One region of the Leisingera sp. S2M4 genome, then DNA from elsewhere that is predicted to be linked to it. Evidence: riboswitches for the same ligand, from Rfam matches in the RefSeq annotation. Region 1 holds a riboswitch; the other holds the start of a gene.
The links. Region 1 has a riboswitch for cobalamin ahead of ACZ52D_RS12165 (DUF1636 family protein). Riboswitches for the same ligand answer to the same signal wherever they lie in the genome.
Positions count from the first base shown of each region.

Region 2: another riboswitch for cobalamin. It lies ahead of ACZ52D_RS10020 (hypothetical protein); the one in region 1 lies ahead of ACZ52D_RS12165 (DUF1636 family protein).

Region 1 is NZ_AP040861.1:2,510,954-2,514,479, forward strand. It holds gene cobN (cobaltochelatase subunit CobN) at 1-147, opposite strand, end outside; gene cobW (cobalamin biosynthesis protein CobW) at 309-1,343, opposite strand; gene ACZ52D_RS12165 (DUF1636 family protein) at 1,347-1,754, opposite strand; cobalamin riboswitch at 1,851-2,057, opposite strand; gene cobO (cob(I)yrinic acid a,c-diamide adenosyltransferase) at 2,108-2,743, shown strand; gene glpD (glycerol-3-phosphate dehydrogenase) at 2,824-3,526, opposite strand, start outside.
Region 2 is NZ_AP040861.1:2,056,616-2,060,141, forward strand. It holds gene ACZ52D_RS10010 (DNA polymerase III subunit gamma/tau) at 1-691, opposite strand, end outside; gene ACZ52D_RS10015 (protein-tyrosine phosphatase family protein) at 935-1,456, shown strand; gene ACZ52D_RS10020 (hypothetical protein) at 1,528-1,932, opposite strand; cobalamin riboswitch at 2,047-2,263, opposite strand; gene ACZ52D_RS10025 (SRPBCC family protein) at 2,403-2,870, opposite strand; gene nudC (NAD(+) diphosphatase) at 2,970-3,526, opposite strand, start outside.

The DNA of each region.
Region 1 (3,526 bases):
GCCGCCCGCGCGGTGCCAGCCTGCCGCGAAGGCACCGAGGTCGCTGTCGGAGAAGGACAGCACCACGAGATCCGCAGGCGTCTGGCCGAGATCCTGCGGCGTGTCGGTCTCGTCAAGGCCGTGGCTTTCGCGGAAGACGACGTGCATGGGTCAGGCCTTTCGCGAGTGGTGCTTCAAAGCGCTGAGGGCAGCGCCCGGCCCGGCGGGGCGGGAAGCGAAGCGCCCGCCCTGTGGGGGGCGGGACGGGCGCTGCCCGGCGTGCCGCCGGGCCGAGACGCTCGAAATCTGGCACTTCGCTTCCATTGCTATCAGGCCCCCAGCTCGGCGCGGATCGCCTGTTCGTCGATGTTGTCATGCTCGGCAATGACCACCAGGGCGGTCTTGCGCGGCTGCGCCCCCCAGGGCTGGTCGTACTGGGCGCGCAAACGCTCACCCACGGCCTGAACCAGCATCCGCATCGGTTTTCCCTCCACCGCGACATAGCCTTTGACGCGCAGGATGTTGCGTTCGCGGGCGAGTTTCACGATGGCATTCTGCAGCGCTTCCGGGTCGGAGACTTCGCCCATTTCGACCACGATGCTTTCAAAATCGTCATGCTCATGGTCGTGGTGGCCGTCGTGGTGGCTGGGGCGGGCATCGAGATCGTCCTCGGCCGCCGCACCGAGACCCAGGATGATGCGCGGGTCGATGACGCCTTCGCTCATCGGCAGGATCGGCAACTTGCGCGGCGCCTCGGCTTCGATCACTGCGCGGGCTTTCTCGACGCCTGCGTCGCCGGCCAGGTCGGCCTTGGACAAAAGCACGATGTCGGCGCAGGAGATCTGGTCCTCGAATACCTCGGACAGCGGGGTTTCGTGGTCGAGGCTGTCATCCGCCTCGCGCTGGGCCTGAACGGCGTCCAGATCCGGCGCGAACTGGCCTTTGGCGACGGCCTCGGCATCGGCCAGCGCAATCACCCCGTCAACGGTGATGCGGGAGCGGATCGCGGGCCAGTCGAAGGCCTTCAAGAGCGGCTTGGGCAGCGCCAGGCCGGACGTCTCGATCACGATGTGGTCGGGTTTTTCCGGCAGTGCCATCAACTGTTCGATGGTGGGGATGAAGTCATCCGCCACGGTGCAGCAGATGCAGCCGTTGGCGAGCTCCATGATGTTTTCCGCCGGGCAATTGTCGTCGGCGCAGGATTTCAGGATATCGCCGTCGACCCCGGCGGTGCCGAACTCGTTCACCACCACGGCCAGGCGCTTGCCTTGCGGGTTCTGCATCAGGTGGCGGATCAGCGTGGTCTTGCCCGCACCCAGAAAGCCGGTGATGACGGTGACGGGGATCTTGTTGAGATCGCTCATGAATTACTCCTCAGAAGGAAAGGCGGCCGGCGGGATGCGGGCGACGGATTGTTTGCGGAAGACGGTGGGGCGCTCGCGCCAGGGCACCAGCCCGTCGGCGGTGGCGGCATAGGCGGCGGTGCCTGCGAGGATTTCGGCGACATGCGCGTCCGGGTCCATGTCGCCGTAGATGTAGCTCCAACGCGCCTCGCCGCCGGTCAGCGCAACGGAGCAGCCGCGCGAGCAGGCCGACAGGCATTTCACACCGCGCAGGGTGACGCCCTCGGGCATGCCCGCTTCTTTCAGGGCAGCGTGCAGGATGGCGCCGGGACGGGTGGCCTCTGGATCGGCGCCTTCGGTGCGGCAGGTCAGGCACACGGTCAGGGTGACCGGGTCTTTCGGGGCGGCGGTGGGCGCCTGTTCGTCAGCCAAAGGCACGTCTCCTGTCGTTGCAGGCATGCGGGATGGCCGAAAAGGGGCGGCGGTCTGCCTGCCTCTCACCCGGTCGCGGAACACCCCGCCCGCCCGTTGATCTCTCACACGCTGGCAGGTCTCCCGGCTTGCGGATGCCAGGGCGTTCGCCCTGTCGGCCATCCTGCCTTCCCGGGCTGTCCCAGTGGCATGGCGGCCTCATCCGGTCACGGTCGCGGGGGCGGCTGTGCTTGGGCCGTCAGTGGCCGCTGTCACATTCCCTCTTCGCCTGCAATTGCAGGAACCAGCGAAACCCCCTTGCGCTATCGCGCCCTTCTTTGTCAAGACTTGCGCCAAACAGCTGGAGAGCCCCCATGAGCGAAAAGTCTGAAACCGGCATTTCAGAAGAAGAAGCCGCCCGTCACGCGTCCAAGATGGCCAAGAAAAAGGCCGCGCGCGACCGGATGATGAAAACCAAGGACGGCGAGAAGGGGCTGATCATTGTCCACACCGGGCCGGGCAAGGGCAAGTCCTCGTCCGGCTTTGGCATGATCATGCGCTGCATCGCCCACAAGATGCCCTGTGCCGTGGTGCAGTTCATCAAGGGCGCCTGGCAGACCGGCGAGCGCACGCTGATCGAGGAGAACTTCAGCGATCTCTGCCAGTTCTACGCGATGGGCGAGGGCTTCACCTGGGAGACCCAGGACAAGGCCCGCGACATCGCCGCCGCGCAAAAGGGCTGGGAGAAGGCCAAGGAGATGATCCTCGACGAGCGCAACACCATGGTGCTGCTGGACGAGATCAACATCGCGTTGCGCTATGAGTATCTGGACCTGGAAGAGGTGCTGGAGTTCCTGGTGGAGAAGAAGCCGCCGATGACCCATGTGGTGCTGACGGGGCGCAACGCCAAGGAAGAGCTGATCGAGATCGCCGATCTGGTGACCGAGATGGGCCAGATCAAGCACCCGTTCCGCGCCGGGGTGAAGGCGCAGAAGGGCGTCGAGTTTTAAGCTGAGGGCGTAGCCTGCCTTGGTAGGCGCGAGTGCGCCTGCCGGGGGGCAGCCCGGCGGTGCCGCCGGGCAAAACACTTTTATGCGGCGAGCTGGGCTGCCTTGCCTTGGATGTAGGTATCCACCGCCGCGCGCTGGGCCTCATCCAGCCGCAGGCCCAGCTTGGTGCGCCGCCACAGGAAATCGTCACCTGCGCGCACCCATTCGCGGGCAATCGCCCAGTCGAGCTCCCGCGCGGTGATCGTTGCGCCGAAGTCCTCGCCCAGATCGCCGGCGGTCTTGGCATCGCCGAGCACTTCCCAGGCCTCGGTGCCATAGGCGCGGATCATCCGGCCCGCCCAGTAGGGCGTCAGGAAGGGGTAGTCCGCCGCCAATTTCGCAGTCAGCTTCTCGACATCCGTCACTGCAAAATCGCCGCCGGGAAGCGCCACGCCCGCGGTCCAATCATCGGGCAGCTGCGGAAATGCCTCGCCGATCTTGGCCAGCGCCGCCTCTGCCAGCTTGCGGTAGGTGGTGATCTTGCCGCCAAAAACGTTCAGCAGCGGCGCCTGTGCCTGATCCAGCGTCAGCACATATTCGCGGGTCGCCGCGGTGGCCGAGCTGGCACCGTCGTCATACAGCGGGCGCACCCCGGAGTAGGTCCAGACAATGTCGTCCCGCGTCACCGGTTTCTCAAAGTATTCAGATGCGAAATCAGCAAGATACTGCTGCTCTTCAGGGGTGCATTCCGGGGCGGTGTCGGGATCCGGGTGGTCGGCGTCGGTGGTGCCGATCAGGGTGAAA
Region 2 (3,526 bases), 450 kb from region 1:
CGCGGGCCGAGCCTTCGGCGGCGCGGGTGATCAGCGCCAGCGCGTCATCGGCAATCTCGGCCCCTTCGGCGGTGGCGATCCGGCGCAACAGTGAGATCATCACCTCCGGCTCGATGCGGCGCAGATCAAAGCGCTGGCAGCGCGACAGAACGGTGACCGGCACCTTGCGGATCTCGGTGGTGGCGAAGATGAACTTCACATGCGCCGGCGGCTCCTCCAGCGTCTTCAACAGGGCGTTGAAAGCGGAGGTCGACAGCATGTGGACCTCGTCGATGATGTAGATCTTGTAGCGCGCGGAGGCGGCGCGGTACTGCACCGAGTCGATGATCTCGCGGATGTCGCCGACGCCGGTGCGGGAGGCGGCGTCCATCTCCATTACGTCGACGTGGCGGCCTTCCATGATCGCCACGCAATGTTCGCACTTGCCGCAGGGGTCGGTGGTCGGGCCGCCGGTGCCGTCGACGCCGATGCAGTTCATGCCCTTGGCGATGATCCGCGCGGTGGTGGTCTTCCCGGTGCCGCGGATGCCGGTCATGATGAAGGCTTGGGCGATGCGGTCGGCGGCAAAGGCGTTCTTCAGCGTGCGGACCATGGCGTCCTGGCCGACCAGGTCGGCAAAGGTCTCGGGCCGGTATTTGCGCGCCAGTACCTGGTATTGGGATGGGCCGCTTTCGCTGGGGGTGTCGCTCATGGTGTCTCGTGCCGGATTCGGATTGGTTATGCCGCGTATCGCGCAGGGTATTGGAGCGCGCCCGGTTCGTCCACCGCAGAAGGGCGGCGCGGGGCGGCGGAAAAACCTTTTGGGATTTGCGGCTGGCGCGGCTAGACTCGGTGGTAAGGCCCGGGTGGGATCGGGCGGGGCGCGCGCAGGCAGGGAGGCGCCATGCATTCTGACAAAACCTCTGGCGTGGCGGAGCAGCCGACGCCCGCGCCGATGGCGGCTCACGACCCCGTCAATCTGACCCTTCACGCCCTGTCGGTTGGCGGCGGTCTGCTGGCCCTGTGCAAGTTGCCGGGGAGCGGTGGCGATTATGTCGGTGATCTCGCCCAGATCAACGCGTGGAAGCCGGGGCTGGTGATCTCGATGACAACGGAGGCGGAGCAAGTCGCCGCGGGCGGTGTGCGCCTGGGCGCGGATCTGCAAAGCATGGCCTGTCGCTGGATCCACTTGCCGGTGGCGGACTTCGACACCCCGTCGAGGCGGGTGGCCTTGAAATGGCCGACCGCCAGCCGCAAGGCGCGGCGCGCGCTGGCCGGAGGCGGTCGGGTGCTGGTACATTGCAAGGGCGGCTGCGGGCGCTCTGGCATGGCGGTGCTGCGGCTGATGATCGAAGCCGGCGAGCTGCCGGCGCAGGCGCTGGCGCGGCTGCGCAGCTTGCGCCCCTGCGCGGTGGAGACCCAGGCCCAGATGGAATGGGCCTACGCCGGTCGCATGCGGCTGCGGCGCCCCAGCTGAAGACATGCAGCAGCCGGGGCCGGACCGCCAACGGCGCAGGTCGCGAGCGCGGTAGCGGGGGCCGGGAGGCGTCAGCCGAGCGGAACCTGCGTTGCGGCTTGTGCGTGGGCGGGGTTCGGGATCGCCTCGATCAGGGCGCAGGGGCGCGCCGTTGCCGCGGTGGCAGCAAAGCCACTGTCGCCGGCGCCGAACATGGCATCCGCAAAACGGTCGAGCCCGGCCCGCGGGGTCTGGGCCTCGACACCGCAGTAGATGCGGATCCTGTCATGGCTGGCGGCGAATTGCGCCGGGCAGGACTTGGGGCAGCCGTCCAGCACGGTGTTGCCGGTGATTTCAAAATCCTCCTGCGTCAGCGGACGCGCCTGCGTCAACGCCGCCGCTAACCGGGTGATCATGCGTTCCGCTGCCGGGCAGGGACGGCCCAGGTCGGGACAGTCGGTGGCCGTGTAGCCGTGGGTCTGGTCGCTCCAAATCATCAATGCGCCCTCCGCGCGTGGCGGGGCAGAGGGGCAGGGGGAGAAGCGGTGCCAGTCCGCCCGTCGCCGGGCAACCGCAGCCGTCAGACCCTGCCCGGACGCCCCGTCCGGGTTCGAGTTTCACATGTGATGGCAGGTCTCCTGACTTGCGGGTCGATGCTGATCCGGTCCTTCCCGGCCCGAGGGCCAGTGGATTGTCCGGGGTCGCTCGCCGCTTACAGTTGCGGGGGCAGTTGCGGACTTGTCCGGCCCGAGGCCGGACGCACCGCATTCCCTTTTCATCCCGGCCACGATCCGTCGCGGCGCGGGAACCATCCCCTTAGCGGTAGCGGCTGCGGACCCGGCGCGTCAATCGCAAATCCGCATCCGCCGCCGGAGGAACGGAGCGTAAGGCGACCGCGCGGCGGCCGCAGGTCTGCCTGCAATGGACTTGCCAATGGGGCGCCAGCCGGGGCTGTCGGGCGATGCGATCAGGCGGTGCTCTTCAGCCGCGCCTCGGTCAGGCCCGCGTAATCGGCCAGGCGCAGTTTGAAGCGACGGTTGAGGTTGTTGCGCGCCAGTTTCAGAGACTGCAGCAGCAACCGTCCGGTCAGGGTGCTTGCCTCCAGTTTCAGCCGGACCGAGAGGCGGGTGCGCTGGGGGGACAGGGGCACCAGCTCCACCTCCATGCGGCCATCCAGACCGCTGCCACCGCCGGTGATGGTCATGCCGGTCACCGGCGAATAGTCGGCCAGGACCAGCCGGGCCTCACGCTGCTTGCCGCGGAAGGCAAAATTCAGATCCCAGGTCAGCCCCGCCTCGGGGTGGGCAGGATCGCCGGTGCGCTGCACCTCGATGCTGCGGCGCAGGGCGGAGCGTTCCATCAGTTCAAAGTCGGAGATCGCCCCAAAAACGTCCGCAATAGGTGCTTCGATATCTTCGTTGCCTTTGAATTCCATGCTCGCCTGCCTGTCCCGAATGTCTGATGTGCGTGCCTGTTGTACCCCGTGCGGTGACAGGGGGGAGCGTGCCTCTCGCGCTGGACACAAATATGCGCTCTAGTCCAGCGTGTCCGCAAGCCAGTTCTTGAGCAGAAAATGCGCAATTGCGCCCTTTCGGGCCGGTTTGATCAACGGGTGTTCGCCAGCAAAGGCCGTCATCATCTCCTGGCGGCTGACCCAGAGCGCGTCTTCGATCTCGGCCGGGTCGATGGTGATGTCGCGGCTCAGCGCGGTGCCGGCGCAGCCGAACATCAGCGACATCGGAAAGGCCCAGGGCTGGGAGGCAAGGTAGCTGACCGCGCCGACCTCCACGCCGGTCTCCTCCAGCACCTCGCGCCGGACGGCGGCTTCCAGCGTCTCGCCCGGTTCGACAAAACCGGCCAGCAGCGAATACATCCCCTCGGGCCAGCCGGGCGAGCGGCCAAGGAGCACGCTGTCGCCATGGGTGATGAGCATGATGACCACCGGATCGGTGCGCGGGAAATGCGGCGCCTTGCAGGCAGGGCAGAGGCGTTGCCAGCCCGCCTGCGCGATGACGCTGGGCGCGCCGCAGCAGGCGCAGAACCCGTGGCTGCGGTGCCAGGCCAGAAGCGCCTTTGCCGTGGCGGCCATTT